3 regions of the Lysinibacillus sp. Y5S-8 genome follow, and region 2 is predicted to be linked to each of the others. Evidence: riboswitches for the same ligand, from Rfam matches in the RefSeq annotation. Region 2 holds a riboswitch; each other region holds the start of a gene.
What was found. A riboswitch is a leader RNA that binds a small molecule or an ion and turns the genes downstream of it on or off. The one in region 2 is predicted to bind cobalamin.
Positions count from the first base shown of each region.

Region 1: another riboswitch for cobalamin. It lies ahead of V6670_RS10725 (hypothetical protein); the one in region 2 lies ahead of V6670_RS02680 (ABC transporter substrate-binding protein).
Region 3: another riboswitch for cobalamin. It lies ahead of V6670_RS13675 (energy-coupling factor ABC transporter permease); the one in region 2 lies ahead of V6670_RS02680 (ABC transporter substrate-binding protein).

Region 1 is NZ_CP145889.1:2,202,825-2,210,200, reverse strand. It holds gene V6670_RS10730 (translation factor GTPase family protein) at 1-1,666, shown strand, start outside; gene V6670_RS10725 (hypothetical protein) at 1,995-2,717, opposite strand; cobalamin riboswitch at 2,945-3,129, opposite strand; gene V6670_RS10720 (GNAT family N-acetyltransferase) at 3,409-3,933, opposite strand; gene V6670_RS10715 (8-oxo-dGTP diphosphatase) at 4,177-4,650, opposite strand; gene V6670_RS10710 (PH domain-containing protein) at 4,919-5,299, opposite strand; gene V6670_RS10705 (methyl-accepting chemotaxis protein) at 5,884-7,128, opposite strand; gene aspA (aspartate ammonia-lyase) at 7,304-7,376, opposite strand, start outside.
Region 2 is NZ_CP145889.1:560,883-568,258, reverse strand. It holds gene V6670_RS02690 (adenosylcobinamide amidohydrolase) at 1-1,398, opposite strand, end outside; gene V6670_RS02685 (iron ABC transporter permease) at 1,395-2,396, opposite strand; gene V6670_RS02680 (ABC transporter substrate-binding protein) at 2,393-3,364, opposite strand; cobalamin riboswitch at 3,509-3,691, opposite strand; gene V6670_RS02675 (acyl-CoA dehydrogenase family protein) at 3,749-5,416, opposite strand; gene V6670_RS02670 (long-chain-fatty-acid--CoA ligase) at 5,418-6,920, opposite strand; gene V6670_RS02665 (MerR family transcriptional regulator) at 6,913-7,302, opposite strand.
Region 3 is NZ_CP145889.1:2,815,129-2,822,504, reverse strand. It holds gene V6670_RS13695 (S8 family peptidase) at 1-2,089, opposite strand, end outside; gene V6670_RS13690 (ATP-binding cassette domain-containing protein) at 2,462-3,298, opposite strand; gene cbiQ (cobalt ECF transporter T component CbiQ) at 3,295-4,068, opposite strand; gene V6670_RS13680 (energy-coupling factor ABC transporter substrate-binding protein) at 4,074-4,346, opposite strand; gene V6670_RS13675 (energy-coupling factor ABC transporter permease) at 4,350-5,096, opposite strand; cobalamin riboswitch at 5,239-5,424, opposite strand; cobalamin riboswitch at 5,682-5,864, shown strand; gene V6670_RS13670 ((2Fe-2S) ferredoxin domain-containing protein) at 6,011-6,382, shown strand; gene cobJ (precorrin-3B C(17)-methyltransferase) at 6,387-7,376, shown strand, end outside.

The sequences.
Region 1 (7,376 bases), 1.6 Mb from region 2:
CATTGTTATCATTAGTGCGGTCGAGGGCGTACAGGGTCATACGGAAACCGTGTGGCAGCTTTTACGCAAATACCATGTCCCAACATTCTTCTTTATCAATAAAATTGATCGCGAAGGAGCCAATGTGGAGGCCGTTATGACACAGCTCCGCAAGGATTGTTCCCAGCAGGTGCTGTTCGTCGATGAACCGCTTCGTACTGATTATGTTTCAAGCAGCATCATGGAATGGTTGGCTGAGCGTAATGAAGAGCTGCTCGATGCCTTTTTGAATGAGTCATTAGAGCATGAGCAGTGTCTTACTCAGCTACAGACCATGATTCAAAAGGAATGTGCCTTCCCCTGCTTTACAGGCTCTGCCTTAAAGGATGAGGGCATCAAGGAATTGCTTGCCCAGCTCCCTCTATTAACAGACACCCATTTTGAAGTGAATGCACCGTTTGAGGGGGAGGTTTTTAAAATTCGTCATGACGGCCACCAGCGTTTAACATTTATGAAGGCTGTCAAGGGAGTTTTACATGTTCGGGATGAATTTTCGTTTGAAGAAGTGACAGAAAAAGTGACTGAAATTCGCCTCTATAATGGCAGTCGCTTTGATACCGTCCAACAGGTTGAAGCGGGAGAGATTTTTGCTGTTAAAGGACTTAGTCAGGCCAATATTGGAGATCGCATCGGCACTACTATGCTGTCACAGCCCTATGAGCTTGTCCCAACGCTACAGGCAAAGGTTCAATATGAGGGCCATCAGCATATCAAGGAAGTGTTACAAATTTTCCGTTTACTAGAAGCAGAAGAGCCTTCCTTACGTGTGGTTTGGCAGGAAAAGTTCCAGGAAATCCATGTGCACATTATGGGCGTTATTCAGTTGGAGGTACTGATAGAGGTGTTAATGAAGCGTTTTTCATTAACGGTCTCCTTTGGCGAGCCCCAAATTTTATATATGGAAACCATTGCGACGACGGTGACAGGCTATGGTCATTTTGAGCCCCTCAAGCATTATGCAGAAGTTCATTTACTAATGGAGCCCAATCCACGAGGAGTAGGTAATACATTTAGCAATGCCTGCCATGCGGATCATTTATCAGTAGGCAACCAACGCCTTGTTGAAAAGCACCTGTTTGAGCGTGATCATCATGGCTTACTCACAGGCTTCCCTCTGACAGATGTTCATTTTACACTGCTAACAGGTCGCGGACATAATGAACATACATCGGGCGGCGATTTCCGAGAAGCTAGTTTCCGTGCGCTACGTCAAGGACTTGAGCAAGCACAGAACATCCTGCTTGAACCCTATTATCGCTTTAAAATGAAGGCTTCGAACGACTTTATCGGCCGCATGATGAGCGACATACAGCAAGCTGCTGGCACATTCGATGACCCCATCTTATCCGAAACAGATGTTGTGCTAACGGGACGAGCACCCGTTGCCACCCTAATGAGCTATAGCACAACCTTTGCGGCCTATACCAATGGTAAAGGCGCACTCACACTCCAATTTGATGGCTATGATGTATGTCATAATGCCGAGGAAATTATTTCGCACATGGGCTACGATAAAAATGCCGACCCAGAATACAGCTCCTCCAGCATCTTTTGTGCAAAGGGCAAAGGATATTCTGTTCCTTGGCACGAAGCACAAGCAGCCATGCACTTGTCTGTAAGTAGGTGATCCTGCCCGCGCGAAGCCGTTTGCTTGCGCGGGTGTTTACTTGCTTCGAGCGAGAGTATTTCATCTGTTTCCGCGAGTATTCGCTGTCCGAACGAGAGTATTTCATCTGCTTCCGCGAGTATTCGCTGCTCGAGCGAGAGTATTTCATCTGCTTCCGCGAGTATTCGCTGCTCGAGCGAGAGTATTTCATCTGCTTCCGCGAGTATTCGCTGCTCAATCGAGAGTATTTCATCTGCTTCCGCGAGTATTCGCTGCTCAATCGAGAGTATTTACCCCCTACCCTTCAAATAAATAAAAACAAGCCCTCCGTTTGATGGAGGGCTTGAGTTTATAATGCGCCTACTGCTTTCTTTGTAGGGCTGTGCACAAGGTATGCAGGCTCGACAATCACGTAGTCATGCGTGTTTGTGAAATCAACTAGCACTTTACCAGGATAACTTTTTAAAATTTGCAGTTGATCAATTAATTGCAGCAATAGCTCGTGACCGTTGCCACGTGGATGCCAGTTGAAATGGTAATCATTTAATGCCTGAACCGCTTCAATAAATTGGGCATATTCCTGCTGCACAAAGGCTATTAACTTATCATGTTGAGGCGCTAAATCATGGATATATGTTTCATAAAAACGCATCACAATCGAGCATAATACATCATTGACACGTGCTGCACTTAAAACAGGCTTTGGCTCCAGTGACAGACGGTCAAGGTTGGGCTTGGCACGTGTGGAATCAATGCGTGTAATTAAATGGTATGGCTCCCCGTTAACCTCATAGACAATCGGGTTAGTCGGCATATACATCATAAAGCTATTGGTCTTCGTTTTCAGTTGATCGGTTACCGCTGCCTTCGCGAAAAGATGCCCGTCCACATCCCCATTTTGTATCCAAATAATTTCTTTATTATATAAAATTTGCTCAAAGAAGCGATCATTGCGGATCAGCTTCGTTGCTAATAATTGGTCAATCAATGATTCGACCGCCATTCTTGTTTTCGCTTTCTTGGCAACTTCTGTGCGTGGCTGCTTACAAATGTTCATATCTAAAGAAGTCATACATGCATCCCCTTTGCGTACATAATGTCAAAACAAAAAGGACTTCCTACCATTTTTGAGGAAATCCTTCGCTTATCTTCGTTCATCACCCAATGCCAAACAAACCCTAAGTATGTGTAAATGAGCCCGCTTGCGAACCCCTTCATTTACTTTGGGCGTTTGACGTACCGTGACGAACAGAGCATTCTGTTTTGTCAACATGCCACCTCCTATTCCTCGTAGGTTACTGGTGTGTACTCGTAACAGGCAGGTATCCTGACTCATGGTCATTGCCACTTTTCTCCTTCCCATCATTTGACAGTGGTTGCTGAAAAGTCGCTCACATTTACAGTTGCGGGACAGTGTCGGATTCGCACCGACTTCCCTTTTAAGCAAATTGCACGCAATTTACACCTATTACTACACGCTATTCAGTTGGTAAGGAAATTTGCGAAAATTCTCTATTCCTTAGCTAATCATTGTAAAGTATTGTATGTCCAAAGTCAATTTATGCTAAAAAATACTAATTATTTCAAAATACTTCCATGTAAAATGGATGCATAAAAAACTAGGTTTTCCTCATGTCACACTGAGCATCGCTTTAATTGCTTTCTGTAAAGTGATAATAAAGTTATTTCTAATCAAAAAATATAAAAATTATATTATAAGAAGGCTCTTTAAAGTTGTTTAAATCTTGTTGAACTAGCCCCCGTTAGTTCAACAACTTCTTGAAATCAATTCTTGTGTAGGTTTTATTATAGGTCGTACCAACATCATTATAAAATACAGCTTTTTTTAAATATGGGTCAGAGATAGGTTCGTAACCGTGTTTGCTAATTAACTTTATCATTTTGGGATTTTCTATCAGGTCAACACTCACAAATATTTCAGAATGTCCTAAACTCTTTGCAATATTTTCTCTATACCTCATTAAGTTTGAACCTATACCATTACCACGATAATCCTCTTTTACATATAGGTCACTTAATTTAGGAAGCAAAGTACCTTTTAATTTAAGAACTCCAAAACCAAATATAAGTGCGTCTTGTTCAGCAATTACCAAATATAATTCCTTTTTTGCAAATTGCTTTAAATAATTCGTGAATAGATCTTTATTATTTCTACTATCACATAAACCCGATAAGTCGTTTTCATTCGCTAATCTGATTATGTAGTTCATGGTTACTGCCACTTCCCTATTCTTTAATAAATCACTATTATAAAATTCCTTCTTCAACAATCTGCACCGTTCGTTTAATAAACAAAAGGACGGTCAAGCGGCTTTTATTTTAGAATTTTCTCTATCTATTCTTAATCCCTCTCTACCATTTAGATATTGAAAGTTAAACTATTTAACAAAGTGGTTAAATTTGAGCCCCATTATTTATTCTTCACTTATATATGTATTGAACTGACCTCGATGTTATTGAAAAGCGACTGCTCTATTGAACGATTGCCCCCGTTAGTCTAATAAGAAGTTTTATGTGTGACGTATAGTAACTTTCCCTTCTTTATTTTCTTCGTGGTTCCATTCAACTTGAATCTCAAATGTTCCATCTTGAAAAAATAAAGGAAATCTCCTCCGTATCGATGGCTGCATAGGAAGTTTATATGCGTTCTCTATATCTACCCAAACCGCTTTCCCTTCTGGAGCATCTTTCAAGAGTTCACCCTCGAAATCCTTTGTTATGTAATTAAATATCATATATCTATCTTTTGCGACTGGATTAACATATTCATAAAGCCCTTTATAAATAAGGTTTCTAACTTCTAACCCGGTTTCTTCCCTTACTTCTCTGATAGCACTTTCTACAATACTTTCAGGAAATTCAACTTTACCACCCGGTGGAATAAAACCTTTGAAATTGTCGTGCTGTCTATCCAGAAGTAAAACCTTCTCTTCACTTTGAATCATACACACAGTCCATATTTTATAATTAATAGAATTACTCATAATTCACTCCATACTTTTTAAATAAATATTACCATATATGTGTCCTTCTTAGTTAAACAACTTCATTATCTCTTAACACCTTCTCTACATCATAGAAAATACATATGCCCGCATCTCTTTGTTGATTTTTAAATGTCCTGTAATTCTTTTTTTCGTAATCGGAACTGGAATCCCTTACACCCTTCACAAGGTAATTTCCTCATCTTTATCATCCTTTCTTTGCACAACAAAAAAGCCTCGCAAAATTGCGGGCTTTTAGTACCATACACTACGTCCCCAAAACATACTGTGCTAAAACACTTTGCACTTTGTATATATTCGTCGCCTTGTTGAAGTTTTTTTGAATCGGTAACGAACTGCCTGACACCCATATTTTGAGCTCTGCATCTAAATCAAATGTCCCGGCTGTTTCTACTGAAAAATGAACGATATTTTTATAGGGAATGGAATGATATTCGGTTTTCTTGCCAGTCACCCCTTGCTTATCGATAAGGATTAATCGTTTATTCGTAAAAATAAACGTGTCTCTTATAATTTTATAGGCATTTTTGATTGTTTCGTTTGGAATCAATAAATCACGGACCTCCTCCTGTAATTTTTCTAAATTCACCTCGCTCGCATTGCCGATTAATCCATCAAATAAGCCCATCTCCTGGCCCCTTTCATTGTCATTTATTTAATGTATTACAAAGAAGATAGCGCTACGACAGGAAATAATGGTTTTATTGAGTCTATAGAGGCGAAGCATTGCACGTAATCATAGGCTTGCTTTATAGTCTCTACTAGCTATTGTTTAGGCTGTGATGAAGAGAGGAAGCTGGTTAAGGTTAGCATCTCTTTTGGTAAGGTAAATAGCGATTTTTTTAAAGAGTATGGGAATGAAGAATCACTCATATTATTCCAAGAAGCGATTGCAACGGCAGTCAAAAATGAAGGTGTTGTCAATATGGCTTTACCTCAATTTGGTTAAGTGAAAAAGGGCAAATCAGTAGCTGAATGTAGGTTAAGAATACGCATACAATCTACACGATCTATAAGGATTTCACTAAGAAATTAATTGCATTGGTCCGCCAATAAAAAACACTTCCCATTCTAATGACAGGAAGTGCATTTCAAATTACTTATCTATCGCCTGAAACAACCTTTGTGCATAGCTGTCTGTGAAGGCAAAATCATCTTGTTCTTAGATAGCTATTTCAGGGCTAAAAAACCTTGAAAATATGTTTTTCTTGCTTAAACCTGAAATTGATTTGTTAGCTTTTGTAAATTATCAGCTTGTACGCTTAAATCCTGTGTCACATGATTGACAGCTTGCATTGAGGCTGTTTGCTCATCCATTGAATGTAAAACAGCCTCTGTATAATGCGATAGCTTACCCATACCATTAGCAATCGTTGTCACAGAGGAAGCTACTTCATTGGCACTGCTAGAAAGCTGTTCAGCTGTTGTTGAAATATCCTCAAGCTGGCTCGTCATTTGACTAACATGCTGTGAAATCGTGCCAAAGGATTTTGTTGCTTCATCAATGACATAGACACCCTGCTGAACATTTTTTAAATCCTCCTCCACTGAGGATGCTACCTGTTTCGTGTCAGTTTCAATGCCCACTACTAAGTCCACGATTTGTGCAGCAGAATGCTTGGATTGCTCTGCTAATTGACGCACTTCCTCTGCCACAACTGCGAAGCCTTTCCCATGTTCTCCAGCTCGAGCTGCTTCAATGGCGGCATTCAATGCCAATAAATTCGTTTGGTCCGTAATAGCTGTAATCATCTCAGTCATCGATTTAATATCTGTCATTTTATTGGATAATTGCTGCATGAGTCCGCTCGTTTTTTCGGTTGAAGAAGAAATAAATTTCATTTGTTCCTTCGCCACATGTAAAATATTTGCTCCATTTCCTGCAATCTCATTGGCATCTTTTGCATGATCAAACACATCCTGAGTGGCTACCGTAATTCGTCCGATTCCATCGACAGTTTCTTGCATAGCATTAGCACTATCATTGGCAGATTGTGCCGCTTGCTTCAAGCCCTCTGACGTTTTCTCCATTTGTTGATCGACTTCTTCCACAGCTACCGTAATTTCATTGGTACTTGCGGATAATTCTTCGATGCTTGCTGATAAATCTGTAGAGCTGTGCGCAATTTTTTGTGTCATTGTGCGTAATTGTTCCTGCATCTCTAAAAAGGATTGCGCTAGCTGAGAAATCTCACTCTTGTCACGAACCTCGATGACAACTGTATCTAATTGGCCTGCCGTAATGCCCTGTGCAGCCTCCGTTAACTGTTTGATGGGCTGTATCACTTTGTAATGAACATATACGGTGTAAGCTAATGTAATGGCTATTCCAACGATGGTTAATACAGTAGAAAGCCATTCTAATGTCGTTACATTGGCTAAATCAATAAATAGAATAATAATCATTAAGACATTTAAAACCGCAAAGCCAAGTAAACTCTTTTTTCGCAAACTCATTCCAAATTCCTCCAACTAAAATATGTCTTCCATACCATTATTATAGTTGAAAAATCCTAAAAATCATAAGGATACGCTCTCTTTTATAAGAACAAAGACACAATTCCATTGATGGCTGCATAAAAAAAAGACTATAGACAGCTCGTAAAGCATGTCTACAGTCTTGATGTTGGAATTATTTTAAATTCATGATACTAGAGCCAGCAATACCAGGGTGTGTCATTTCATATGGATCTAATATTAAGTCT
Region 2 (7,376 bases):
CATTTTACCAACTTCCGTAATCGGGCCACCATACAGCATTTCTTCCCCTTTTTGAGTTGCTGCAATTAACAGACTATCTGTAGCAGTTCCTGTAGCAATGGTTCCACTACGCTCGTCACGAATATCTTCTGATTGCAAAGCTTTTGTTTTCGCCTCTGTAGCTGTCATCAGTGCCTGGAAAAATGCCTCCTCCGATAAACAGCCATTGATTATGATCCATGTATTGATAGTACCAATATATGGATCATCTTGTCTTTCGTGTACACGTGATACATCAACCGCATTGCCCACACCAGCCGTTACAGCTACTATCATACTGCCAAAAGGCGCTGAAAATTCATTGATGGCGACAAGAGCTGTTGGCACTGCTGTCAGCATCACAACAGTACTTGTAGGGGAAAAATTCTCTCTTTGCAAAAATTCACTAACTTCTCTTTTTACATCACTTATCACATAATCACCAGGTACAGAGCGGTTTAATAGGCAATTATGCCAGCCAATACCTGGGTTATGAACAGCAGAGGACACTGTTTTTAACGGAATCTCTGATTGGAGTTGAATATAGTGTTCCGTTATCATGAAATGTTCTTTTTTGATGACAGCTCGCTGCTGGTAATCAGTTGTTGCGGGCATCATTGTAATTTGAGGTTTTGGTATTTCGGGATGGGCATATGTAGCCACTCGTGCTTGATAAACTTCTTCAATTTGGGAGGCAATTAATACTTCATGCGGTGCTCCAAGTGCTCTCATTTGCCCACCCTCCATAAGCAATAATTCATCACAATAGAGAGAGGCTAAATTCATATCATGTAGTACCATAACAACCGTTAAACCACACTCCACAGCTTCCTTCCTGACCATATCTAAGATTTGCCGTTGATGTGCAATGTCTAGATGATTGGTTGGCTCATCCAGCAGTAGAATTTCTGCTGTTTGCGCTAATGCCTGAGCAACAAATACTCTTTGTTGTTCACCACCCGATAAAAATTCTAACGGGGTGTGCTCATAGCGTTTTACACCCGTTTGCAGCATGGCATGCTGAACAGCCTGTTCATCCTGTTCAGACCAACTTGAGAAAAAACCTGTTTGATGGGGGTAGCGCCCTAGTGAAATGGCCTCCCTTACACTATTTGAGAAAGCATTTGCATGAAGCTGTGGTAGTACAGCCATCTTTTGCGCCAAAGCACGGGCATTATAAGAAAGGATATTTTGTCCATCAATTGTGATTGTTCCAGCAGTAGCTGGTAATATCCCACTCATTACCTTTAATAATGTAGATTTCCCACTACCATTCGGTCCTAGAATACCAAGAATTTTCCCTTTTTCCACAGTAAAACTAATGTCCTTGACGATTGGTACATCTTCATAACCACCTGATAGATGTTCGACAATAATCATGCCCGTACCCCCTTACTTCTACGTTGCTTATAAAAAATATAGGAGAAAACAGGTGCACCAATAAACGCTGTAATAACACCGATAGGCAGCTCTCTTGGCACAATAATTGTCCGTGCTACTAAATCGCAAACAATGAGTAAAGTTGCGCCATTGAAAAACGATAATGGCAATAAATGGCGGTGGTCGGAACCCCAAATCATCCTTGTCATATGCGGTACAACTAATCCTACAAAGCCAATTGTGCCAGAAACCGCTACAGCAGCTCCCGTTAACATGGAGCCACCCGCTAAAATCAAATACTTACTACGTTTCACATTGACACCTAAATGCTTCGCGCGCTCTTCACCATATAACAAAACATTTAGCTCTCGTCTTTGCGTCCAAAGCATAATGGAACCAATAATAACAAATGGCGTGATCATTTGGACATATGGCCATCCACGCATTGACACAGAACCTAGTAACCAGCCAATTACTTGGCGTAGCTCTTCTCCAGATAAAGCAATCATTAATGAAATGAGAGAGCCTAGAAATGAGCTAAAAATAACACCTGTTAAAATTAACGTTTCCATCTTCAATGAACGGTCTACCATTCTAGCAAAGCTCATGACCACTACCATTGTGATGATTGCGCCTATCATACTAAAAGTGGGTAGGGCATACAAGCCTACGACCGGTATAGATATACTAAAAAAGATCGTAATAACAGCACCAACAGATGCCCCCGATGAAACGCCTAATGTATATGGATCTGCCAATGGATTTTTTAACAACCCTTGGAAAGCTGCTCCAGCAATGGCCAGAGAAGCTCCCACTAGTCCCGCTAACAACACGCGTGGCAGACGGATTTTCCAAAAGATATTAGCAGCCGTTTCATCAACTGCTTGATTCCATAAAACTTCTAACGGAATATGAACTGAGCCTATCGCTACGCCACACCAGATACTAATGACAAGAAGCGTACATGTTAGTACATAGGCTAGTGCTATTTTTTTCACTTAAATACCTCTGGATAAATAGCTTTTGCTAATTCTTCAAGACCTTCTCCTAAACGGGGACCTTGACGACTTGTTGTGCTTTCATCTACTTGAACGATTGCCTTATTTTTCACGGCATTAACAGTATCGAAACCAGCACGTTGTGGTATTTTTGTTAAAATATCTGGTACATAATGATATGTCACAACGATGACATCTGGGTTTTTCGCAATAATTTGTTCTGAACTAATTTCATACCAATCCTTCGCATCTGCCGCTACGTTTTCTGCATGAATCATCTCCAGCATAGCATTCATAAATGTGCCATTACCCGCCGTATAAATAGTAGGTTCATCCGATGCTTCGACCAGCACTTTTTTTGGTTCAACATCCTTTACTTTTGTCAGAACATCTTCCACTTTTTCCTTCATATTAGCAACGATTTTTTCAGCCTCTGGTAATTTCCCTGTTGCACGACCAAGCAGCTCAATCGTTGTGTAAGTTTCATTAAAATCTTGTGCATTTTTTACGACAAATACTTTCAAACCTGCTGACTCAAGCTGTTCAATCGCCGCTTCTGAAAGGGACATGCTAGATTCATGTGAAAACACGATATCTGGCTTTAAGGCAATAATTTTTTCAATATTGTACTCCATGCCCCCAACTTTATCCTTTTCAGCGACTTCTGGTGGATAATCATCATTGTCTGTCACCCCAACTATTTCATCATTTAAACCAAGTTCAAATAATATCTCTGTGTTACTTGGAATAAGAGAAACAATTTTTTCAGGCGGTGCTTCAAGTGTAATATCCTTGCCAATGGCATCTGTTATGGTCATTGGGAATGTTGCTTCATCCACCTGTGGAGTCTCTTGCTGTGTTTGCTGCTCCGTAGCTACTGGCTTGTCATTTTTGGCTTCTTGCCCGCATGCAGCTAACAAACCTACTGCTAAAAATGCTGATAATCCTATTTTCCAAAATTTCTTCATGTGAATCCTCCTTTGTTGATCCGTGCGTCAATTGGTTAGAAATATTTTCTCCATCAAAATAAGACCCCTCATCTTCGAATGATGAGGGGTCAAAATCGCACCAAAAAACTGATACAAAATCCACCACCCTATCCTCGTAGGCTGTCATGTCTATACTATAAAGGCAGGTCTCCTGGCTCGTGCTTATTGCGTTTTTCAAGCCTTCCCGAAATCTTCAGTGGCATTATTTGAAAAAACTCACACTTACAGTGGCGGGACCGCATCGGAATTACACCGACTTCCCTTTTCACTTTACTTAAGTAAAGAACCTTTATAATATTCAGTTGATTTCATTATACATGAAAATAAAAGAAGTCGCCTCCATTCCAGACGACTCCTTGGCAATTATACAATTTCAGAAAAATATTGTACGGTTTTCATTTGTGCACCTATTTGTCGCAATGACCACGTTTGCTCTAAATAGATATCCGCTAGCTTTTCGTACTTTCCGCCAAATTTTTGTGCCCATTCAACCGCTACAACACTTTCATAAAGATGGGCCATCTTTTTCGCTATATCTTTTGCTTCGAAAGTTTTAGTTGCTTCATCTAAAGCGCTAAAAATTTGTAATGTAGCCGCAAGACTTACCAACTGCTCTTCCACAATTCGCACTAGTGGACTATCCGCCAGCTTCTCTAGCCTTGTCTCCATTTCACGGACAAACAGTTCATGTGCATGGAACTTATCCACTAAACGAATAATTTCTAAGGCCAAAATATTTGCCGTTCCCTCCCATACCGTCAATACTTGTGCATCCCTTAGTAAGCGTGGTGTCACAAAGTCTTCAATATAGCCATTACCACCATGTAATTCAATCGCTTCACTAGCATAATGAACGGCTTGCTCTGCCGTTTCCTTTTTCATAATGGCAATATATAAACGATTCATAATGAGATCTTGTTGTGTTCCCTGCCCACTTGTCACTTTATCGTATAATTGAATAAGATCAAATACTGTCGCTACTTCCACATGCAGCTTAGCAGCAAACTTCCCTAGTGTATCCTGGATCATTGGGTATTGTGTTAAGGGCTTGCCAAATGCATATCGATTGCTCACATAATGCTTTGCCTCTAAAAAGCCTCGACGCATAATACCAATCGATGCTACTGCATTACAAATTCTTGAAAGATTTAGTGCTTCTAGCATGTAATAAATCCCTTTATTTTGTTCCCCTACAATATAAGCAAGGGCACCATCAAACTCTACCTCGCCCGATGGGACTGCTCGAACGCCTAATTTATCTTTCAATCGACGAATACGAAGATGATTAGCCGTACCATCTTCATTATTCCATGGAACTGCAAATAACGTTAACCCTTTAGAGCCTGCTTGTGCGCCTTCTAAACGTGCCAACACCATTGCTACGCCACACATACCTGCATTGGATGCGAAGTATTTTTCTCCATAGAGACGGTACTCATTGCCTACTTTTCTGGCCTCCACAACATTCGCCCCAACGTCTGACCCTCCTTGACGTTCAGTTAAAAATGTTGCCCCTTCGTATAGCTCCGTCTCTCCTGTTGCACAAACATGTGGCAAGAAACGCTGCTTTACATCCTCATCAGCATAATGATCTAATAGATAAGCCGTAGCCATCGTCAAAGTAACGGGACAATAAAAACCAGGCTCTGCATGAGATAGTAAATAACCTTGTGCAAAGCTATAGACATAATTCCCTTTGTGACCTAACTGTGGAATTTCTTTGTGCACGTAGCCAACTATTCCCGTATTATATGTCTCTTCAATTGTTTTTTTGTAGCCGTCATTCACCCAAACCTCTGATACCTCTTCTCCATAAGCATTATACCGTTGGAGGCGGGGCTCTCCCTGCCGATCTGTATGTTTTGCCCTTACGTCAATATCACCTGCACATAACTCACCGAAATCTGTTAGTTCTCTATGTGCATAAGACAAAAACTCTTTATCTAACATCATTTCTAACACTTTTTGAAGGGTTTCTTCCTCTGTAAAAAAGTTTGTTGCACGCATTTCTTCCTGCTGTAAAACCTTCATGCTATCTCACCTCTTGTCCTTTCAAGGATTGTTTTAAAATTTTGCCTGAAGCATTGCGTGGTAGCGCTTCCACTTTTTCGAAAATACGTGGTAGTTTATACTTCGCAAGCCTTTCCTCTAAATAAGCTTTCAACGCATCCTCATCTATGTCTTGTTTCGTAGCATATACAGCCTTCACGGTTTCCCCCCATTGCGGATGTGGTATACCGATGACAGCAACTTCAAATATCCCTTCAAAGCTTAATAGGCAATCTTCAATTTCCTTCGGATAAATGTTGACACCACCTGAAATAATGACATCTTTTTTGCGATCCACAATCCAAATAAAGCCGTCCTCATCCATCCGAGCCAGATCTCCTGTTTTTAACCACCCATCAATGTAAGCAGCCTTGGTTGCTATTTCATCCTTGTAGTAGCCAAGCATATTACCCTCACCAAATAAGACAATTTCTCCTACTTCGCCCACATTTACATCTTCTCCATTGTCATTGACAATACGAAGCTCTGTGCCAAGTGGCGCCCGTTGACCAATACTCCCAGCCTTCGTTTCATGCTCCTTGCCAAATAACAATGAGCCACTCGGACCCGCCTCTGTTAATCCATAAACACAGGTTAAATTAGTTGTTCGAAATGCCTGTTGAATGAAGCGAACCTCATTTTGAGATAATGGTGCTCCACCATATACCCACCACTTCATGGAAGACAAATCAGCCGTTTGTAGCCTTGGCATCTGTGCTGTTAATAAATAAGCAACAGGCGCTCCAAAGAAATGCGTCGTTTTTTCCTGCTCAATGGCATCGATAAAAAGGTCTGGTGTAAAGGTTGGTGTTAATACGCTTGTTGACCCTACAAATACGCCCGCCATTAAAAATAAATGCAATGGTGCTGAATGAGTTAATGGCATCATGAGCAATATACGGCTTTCAGGTTTCACTTCCATTTCAACAGCAATCATTTGTGCCACTGTTAAAATATTACGGTAGCTAAATAACACACCCTTTGGTTTTCCTGTTGTACCAGATGTATACAAAATAGTAGAAGGGTCATCTTCTTGTAGCTGGCAATCAATTGTTTGTGTGCTCGCATTTTGAAGCATTGTTTCGTAATGCTGCCACCCTGCTTTTTCTTGGCCGGTTTTAATTTTTAATGGTACAGCAGCTAATTGTTCAACTGCGGCAAAAATCGCCTCATGAACAACAATTGCCTTCGCTTCGGCATGCTGTGCCACATACTCTACTTCCTGCAATGTAAATTTCGCATTGACTGGAACAACGATTGCACCAATACGCTGAATAGCAAAATAGCTTACAACAAACTCTAAAACGTTCGGCATAAAGATTAAAACCTTATCATCCTGACTTACTCCCTGCTCTAGCAAAGCATGACTAAAACGTGTTACTTGCTCATCTAAATCACGATAGGTCACTCTTCTGCCATGACAAATAATGGCTTCATTTTTTGGATACTTACGGGCATTTCGTGCTAACAAATTGGAACTATTCATCATGCATCTCTCCCTTTAAAGTAGCTAATTTTTCACTAAACATGCCTTGCATTTGCTGTAATTCCTGTTTCATTTGCGTCAGCTCAGCAATTTTACTCTCAATCTCTTGAATTTTTTGTTCTCCATACTCTACTGTTCGTTCTAATTGCTGAATACCTGAGCGATCAAAATCAAAAAGTAAAACCATCTCTTTGATTTCCTCCAGTGAGAACCCGTAACGCTTGCCTCTGAAAATAAGCTTGAGCTTCGCCAATTCTTTTTTTGAAAAGGTTCGTTGATTGGTAGATGAGCGATCAGGACGAAGAAGACCAAGTTCCTCATAATAACGAATAGTGCGAGTAGACACATTAAATTCCTTTGCTACCTCCTGAATCGTCTTCAAAATCATCTCCCCTTTCCTTATTGTCAACAGTATATCATTGACGTTGACGTAAACTTCAACAAAATTTTCGAAAT
Region 3 (7,376 bases), 2.3 Mb from region 2:
ATGTGTAAGGAATCATCGATTCACTAACTGTTTCTTCTTTTTCAATACCACCACTAAAGAACATTTCCATAGAAAACTCACTATTACTCTCATTAGAGACACTTAAAACATATTCCTGATTCGGTACAGCATCGATAATCATGCTAACTGCTTCACCTTTCGCTGTACCATTTGCTGTTTGCATAGGATAGGCTTGTTCTTCTTCGCTGTCATCAATTTTAGCTTGCTCAGCTTCTTCTAGTATCGGCTGAAAGTCATCCTTGAGATAAAGCTCCATAGAGGCTGTGACACCTGGAATACCCGACAGGTCGAATTGTAATGTCGTTGGTTCTTTTACAGAGAATGTGAAATAATCTTGATCCCGTTGTTGATCTTTTGACAGAAGGGTATAGTTTTTGCCTGCCGTACTATAAGGGAACTTATTTATCGGCGCCATAGTAGATTTATCTAATGTATCAATTGGCAAACTCTTCGTCGTTTGTGCTGTAAACGTGTAAGTAGATTTGCCTTTTAAGCTATAGCTACCATTATGATCTTTGACAGCAATTAAAAGCGTCCCTTTTTGATCTGCTTTAAATAAATAACCTTCTTTTTTTCCTACGCGAACATCATTGACATGAATCGGCTCTACTTCACCCTTATGATTATTTGGGTAGAAATATAAATCAAAGGCATAATCATATTTGTTTGCACCTTTTAATGTTAGCTGAGCATATTCATTTGCGTCTAAATCGACTTTATACCATTTCTTTTCATCTTGCTGCTCGAAAGCGCCGTGTTCGATATTTAACGTATTTTTAGCAAGAACTTTAGCGTTTTGTATGCGTTCTTCTTTCGACTCTGAATAGTGTTTAGGTAGTTTATTTAAATCGAATTGCAATGCTTTGACTGGATCGATTAGTCCATGACCATAGGTAAGATCATAGCCTTTTGCTCCTAAATCTTGTGCCGTCATTTCCAAAATTGCCTCTATTTCATGCGGCTTTAAATGTGGATATTTTGATTTAAGAAGAGAGGCGACGCCTGCCACTACAGGTGATGCCATGGATGTACCACTGAATTTGATGAAGGATGATCCTTTTTTGTCATCATGAACGGTACTATAAATCTCTTCACCTGGTGCAACAACATCAACGGACGGTCCGTAATTTGAATAGCTTGATAGTTTGTTGCGCTCATTCGTTGAACCTACACTAATAACACCTTCATAAGAAGCAGGGAAGGAGTATTCATCTGTTGATTCATTGCCCGCGGCTGCCACAATTGTAATACCACTGTCAACGGCTTTCTGAACGGCTTCTTTCATCAGCGGAGATTCCCCGTAGCCCCCTAGACTCATATTAATGACGTCAACACCCTGTTCAATAGCATACAGAATGCCTTGTGCAATAATGAAATCATTTGCACCTTCTTTGCCATTAAATACGTCAATGGGTAGTAGCTTCGCTTTCGGATTCACACCGTGTCCGCCTATGCCATTATCTTTAGCTGCGGCGATAATACCAGCTACATGTGTTCCGTGATCACCTGGATAAGTAGTATTCGCTGGTGCTGCTGCATTATAGGGTGGGAGTACTTGAGATTTTAGATCGGGGTGTTTAAAATCTACACCAGAATCAATGACAGCGACTGTCACATCATGCTCACCCGCTAATTCTAGTGCCTTATCCATTTGCAGTAGGTTTAAATGATACATCTCTTGTTTCTTTGGATCGACTTCTGTTTGAAAAGAGCGATACACATAGCTAGGAGATACACTTGTAATGCCATCTTGCTTTAGATAGTAAGCAACTGCTTTTTCTATTGATACGCCCTTATTCAGTTGTACCACATCATAGCCTAATGAAGGAATGGAGCGGATGACTTTGGAGCCAATGTTTTTATGTACATTTTTATCAAGACCTGAATGCTTGATAACAATTTTATCCTTACTCATCCATTTTTCTTCATTCTGCTCTGTTTGTTTCATACTACTTGCCAGTACATTCTTGGCTTTATGCTGAGGTACTTCAGCAAAGGCAGAAGCAGCGGGAACCATTAGTGTAGCGGATGCTACAATAGCGACTGATTTTTTAAACAAACTTTTCAATTGTTATCTCTCCTTGGTGTTATAAATTAAGTCTCGACTCTATTAATACGGATAAGGATTAGAAAAGTTTCGTAAAGGAGGAAAATTTTTCACTATTTTTTCCTTCGAATTGTCTAAAGTTTTTTGTTTTACAACTAATTAGTAGAAAGCCTCTATTCAGCTGATGGACTTCCAAGTATTGCACGCGCCGTTCTTTTACGTTTATCCAATATGTTTTTGGCATGCCAAACTATCAAAGACATCGCAACGAATTTGACGTATCGCTAACATAAATCGAGTCCTTTGATTTCGTAGTAGTTTACTAATTTTTGAATATGAAAGAAAATAAAAAATGATAAAGCCATCGAGAGAGAATTTCTCGATGACTTTTGTCTACAATTGTTCTATTAATTGTTGTAATTCATACTTGGAGCGGGGGGGTGTAATGTTTTCCTGCAATAGCTTCTTTTTTTGTAATGTCATGAACATATCAAAAACCCATGGACGTTCGAGATGTGCGCGTTGCAGCAATTCTTCTTCATAAAACAACTCGATCGGGTCTCCGTTATAAATGATATTCCCTGCCTCCATGACAATGATTTGATCTGCCCATTCATAAGCAAGGGGAATGTCATGGGTAGCAAGTAAAATGGTTCTTTCGCCGTCTTCTAATTTACCTAGGTACTGTAGAACTTGGGTAGCATAATAATTGTCAAGGCCTGCTGTTGGTTCATCTAATAAGAGGACAGAGGGCTCCATCGCTAAAACACCTGCCATCGCCACACGCTTTTTCTGACCTACGCTTAGAAAATGAATAGGTTTATCGAGTAAATCGCCTATTTCCGTTTGCGCAACAGCCCATGCTATTTTTTCTTCGATTTTTTCGGTAGACCAGCCAAGATTTAGTGGTCCAAATGCGATATCTTGCTTGACAGTACCTGAAAAAAGTTGATGATCCGCATCTTGAAAAACAATGCCAACTTGCTGGCGAAGTGCCTTTAAAGCTTTTCGACTATATTGAAGCTCGTTGCCATCAAAAACAATCGTCCCAGCTGACGGTTGTAAAATACCATTAAGATGCTGAAACAATGTTGATTTTCCAGCGCCATTATGACCAAGTATGGCAATTTTTTTTCCTTTTGGAATGTGTAAAGTAATGTCTGACAACGCCTTCGTACCATCTGCATAGGCATAGGACAAGCGGTTTAGTTCAAAATAGAATGCTGTCATGAGAAGTACCCTCCATATACAATCAGGAATAGGAATAGTGTCGCCATGCCTAGCCAATTTTTCTTGCTATAGGAGCCCATCTCTTGCCAGTAGACGGCTTCGCCACCCCGTGACTGCATGGCATTATTAAGCTCACGACTACGCTGAAACATTTCAGCAAATAGCGCCACAATAAGCATGGATACGGAGCGTAGCCATTGCATTGGAGAATGGTAGCCAAGGCGCGCTTGCTGGGCAAGATGTATTTTGTACATGCTTTCTAAAAATATAAAAATAAAACGATAGGTTAGTTCAATAAGCTCAACCAATAAAGAGGGCAGTCGCCATTGTCGGAGCACATAGCAAATCCCTTGTACGGATGTGGTCAAAATCAAAAAGTATAAACAACTAATACTGCCAAGGACAATAAAGAACAATTGTTGGGCGGATAGGGCACTTGCTTTTCCGATGAAAATTGTCCAATTCATCCACGTAAAAGACCACAGATGGGCAGGTAATACATGAGTTGCTGGTGTGATTGACAGCAAGATGGATACAAGACTTGTTAGTAAGAAAAATCCAGGTAGCAATAATAACTTAACATAGTAGGTAAGCGGAATTTTTGCACCTAAAATGATAAAAGCACTCATTACAAAAAATGTAATGAGTGAAAGTCGTTCATCTCTCATGATGAGCGTTGCGAGAAGTAGACCAATTGAAAATATCATTTTTTCTAGCGGATGAACGGACGCTAGCTTATTAAGATACGCATACTTATCAATGAGTAACATAATGGTTAACCTTCTTTATGCTTGCCGCGCATATAGCCGATGAAGTAGCCAATAAAACCAGCTCCAATAGCTGCCTGTAGCACGAATAATAAGCTTTCAATTTCACCACTTGGTGGCTCCCATAAGCTTTCAAACCACGGTTCATATTCTGCATTGATTTCGCCAATGGCTGCTTCTGCCTCTCCATCAGCACCACCAAATTCTGCACCTTTTTGTATAAACAATGGAATGATAGCTAACAGCACAACAATCGCTAATAGTAATAAATTTCGTTTCATCTACTAATGTGCCTCCTTTGTTGAGAAAACACGCAACATTTTTAATTCGCTGACATTGTACTTTTTCAAGAAATTCATCACAATGACCGTTAAAATTCCTTCACTCACCGCTAACGGAATTTGAGTTAAGGCAAAAATACCTGCGAACTTTGTAAACGATGCCATAAAGCCGCCAACCTCTGAAGGGAAGGCTAATGCTAACTGTACAGAAGTCACAACATATGTACCTAAGTCACCAAGCATCGCAGCAAAAAAAACAGCTAGTGAAAATGACAACCCTATTTTTTGAGCCCCTTTAAAGACAAAGTAAGCAATAAATGGGCCTACAATCGCCATAGAGAAGGCGTTCGCTCCTAAAGTGGTAATCCCACCATGTGCTAATAATAAAGATTGGAATAATAAAACAATCGTTCCGATGACACTCATAGCTAGAGGTCCGAATAAAACCGTTCCAAGTCCAACACCAGTTGGGTGGGAGCAACTACCTGTAACCGAAGGGATTTTTAACGCCGACAGCACAAAAGCAAAGGCTCCTGAAAGACCTAAAAGCATTTTGGTTTCAGGGTTTTCTTCAATCGTTTTGCGAATGGAGCGCAATCCTAGAATAATAAATGGGATAGAGATGACCCACCAAAAAATAGCCCATTCGATTGGTAAAAAACCTTCCATGATATGCATAGCAAAGGCACGTTTTGGCACGAGTAAAAAGGCCAATAAAAAATAACTAAGTTTCCACCATGAAAATTTCAACAGCTTTCCTCCTTACTAATAGATTTTTAGAATGTAGCGTGCGTAAATAAAAAAGCACTTCTCCGTTGTTGGAAAAGTGCATAGCTAAAAAAGCAAATAACATTCTCATCTGCTAAGCCGCACACCTATCCTCGTAGGCTGAAACGATCACATATTTTTCGGCAGGTCTCCTGGCTCTAGTTCAACACTTTATAGGTCTTCCCATCCGTTGGACAGTGACATGTTCTATAAAGCTCCCTAATACAGTGGCGGGACCGCGCCGGACTCAAACCGGCTTCCCTTTTAAGCAAAATGATAAGTATTTTACACCGAAAAAACATTAAGTTGTGAGATTTCACGACAAAGTGTAACATGATTTTCCATAAATATGCTATACTTTTTTTAAAAATATTTTCAATTGAAGGTCAATGGAGAAAATTCTGATAACTACTGAATTGTCATAAATAAGGAGATATTATAATTTTTATACCCGGTCTACACACAAAATTGATAAAATTGTCATAAATTTTTATAGAAATATTGAAATTTTAAAATAATGAGATATGATAGAGACAGTTTTCTATTCTATAAAGAAGATAATAAATTTCATATAAAACGTCGATAAGTGCTCGAATAACTCGAGATAATAGGGAAATTGGTGAAAATCCAATACAGCCCCCGCTACTGTAATAGCTGATGAAATCGCAAAGCCACTGGTGCAAACTTGGGAAGGCGCGATAGTAAAATGAAGCTTAAGTCAGGAAACCTGCTTATTTGATTGTGCATGCAAACTTTTCGGAGGGAGAAGTTGAAGCGAGAGCGAGTACCTGTATTTTATTTTATTCGTTTTTATTTGGCTTCTACAAAACCTTTACTCTCCGTAATTAGAGTAAAGGTTTTTCTTTTTCCAGAAAGCAAATGAGGGGAGACAGAAGATGACAACATGGAATTTAGAGGGGATGAAAACACATCTCTTTATTTGTAATGGTAGTAGCTGCATGAACAAAGGTGGGGAGGAAATTACCCTAGCTATTCGAGAAGAAATACAACAGCAAGCACTTGATCAAGAGATACATACAACAAGAACGCGCTGTAATGGACGATGCAAGGATGCTTGTGTGGTCATCGCCTATCCGCAAGGGAATTGGTATCGTGTACCATCAACAGAGCATGCTAGAACACTCGTACAAGATTTACATCATGAATCCTTATACAACGAACATGTCTTTACACTTCGTGAAGGTACATTACAGCGTACAGCACAAACGACAGCCATTAAAGGGATCGAAAAGGTGAAAGAGGGGTAACAACATGGCGCAAAAAGGAAAAATTTTCGTAGTGGGCTTTGGACCTGGAGACTTTAAGCATATTACGACACGGGCGGTAGAGGCATTACAACAAAGTGATATGATCATAGGCTACAAAACCTACGTGGAGTTGATTCAAGATTTAGTCAGTGCGAAGTCGATTGTCAGTACTGGAATGACCGAAGAGGTGTCCCGTGCGCAGGAAGCGGTTCGCCAAGCAGAGGCTGGAAGCATTGTCTCAGTCATTTCAAGTGGTGATGCGGGTGTCTATGGTATGGCGGGATTAGTGTATGAGGTATTGATTGAGCTAGGCTGGACAGAAGCAACGGGGATTGAGGTAGAAATTGTCCCTGGTATTTCTGCTATCAATTCATGTGCTAGCTTACTTGGTGCCCCGATTATGCATGATGCCTGTACGATTAGTTTAAGTGACCATCTAACACCATGGAATTTAATTGCCAAGCGCGTCGAGGCAGCCGCTATGGCGGATTTTGTAATCGCTTTATACAACCCAAAAAGCGGTCGCCGAACAAGACAAATTGTCGAAGCACAGCGCATTCTCTTAGAGTATCGTTCGCCTGACACACCAGTAGGACTTGTGAAAAGTGCTTACCGCGATCGTCAAGAAGTGACGATGACAACATTAGCCGAAATGCTGGAGCATGATATTGGAATGCTGACGACAGTCATTATTGGTAATTCGTCGACATTTTTCTATGACAATAAAATGATTACACCACGTGGCTATCAACGTAAATATACATTGGGTGAAGAAAAACAACCATTACGTCCACATCAACGTTTACGTGAAGAAAATGAACCTTGGGCAATGAACCAAGAGACAGGGACTGCACGACAAGACTTTACAGCAGATCCTAATGCAGGGCGTTTTAATAAACCCAGTGTAGCCGCTACGCCAAAGCCGAAAAAAACAGCACTTGAAATGGCTACAGCGGCACTCGCAATGGTGAAAGGAACAAGTGCAGTCAAAGTA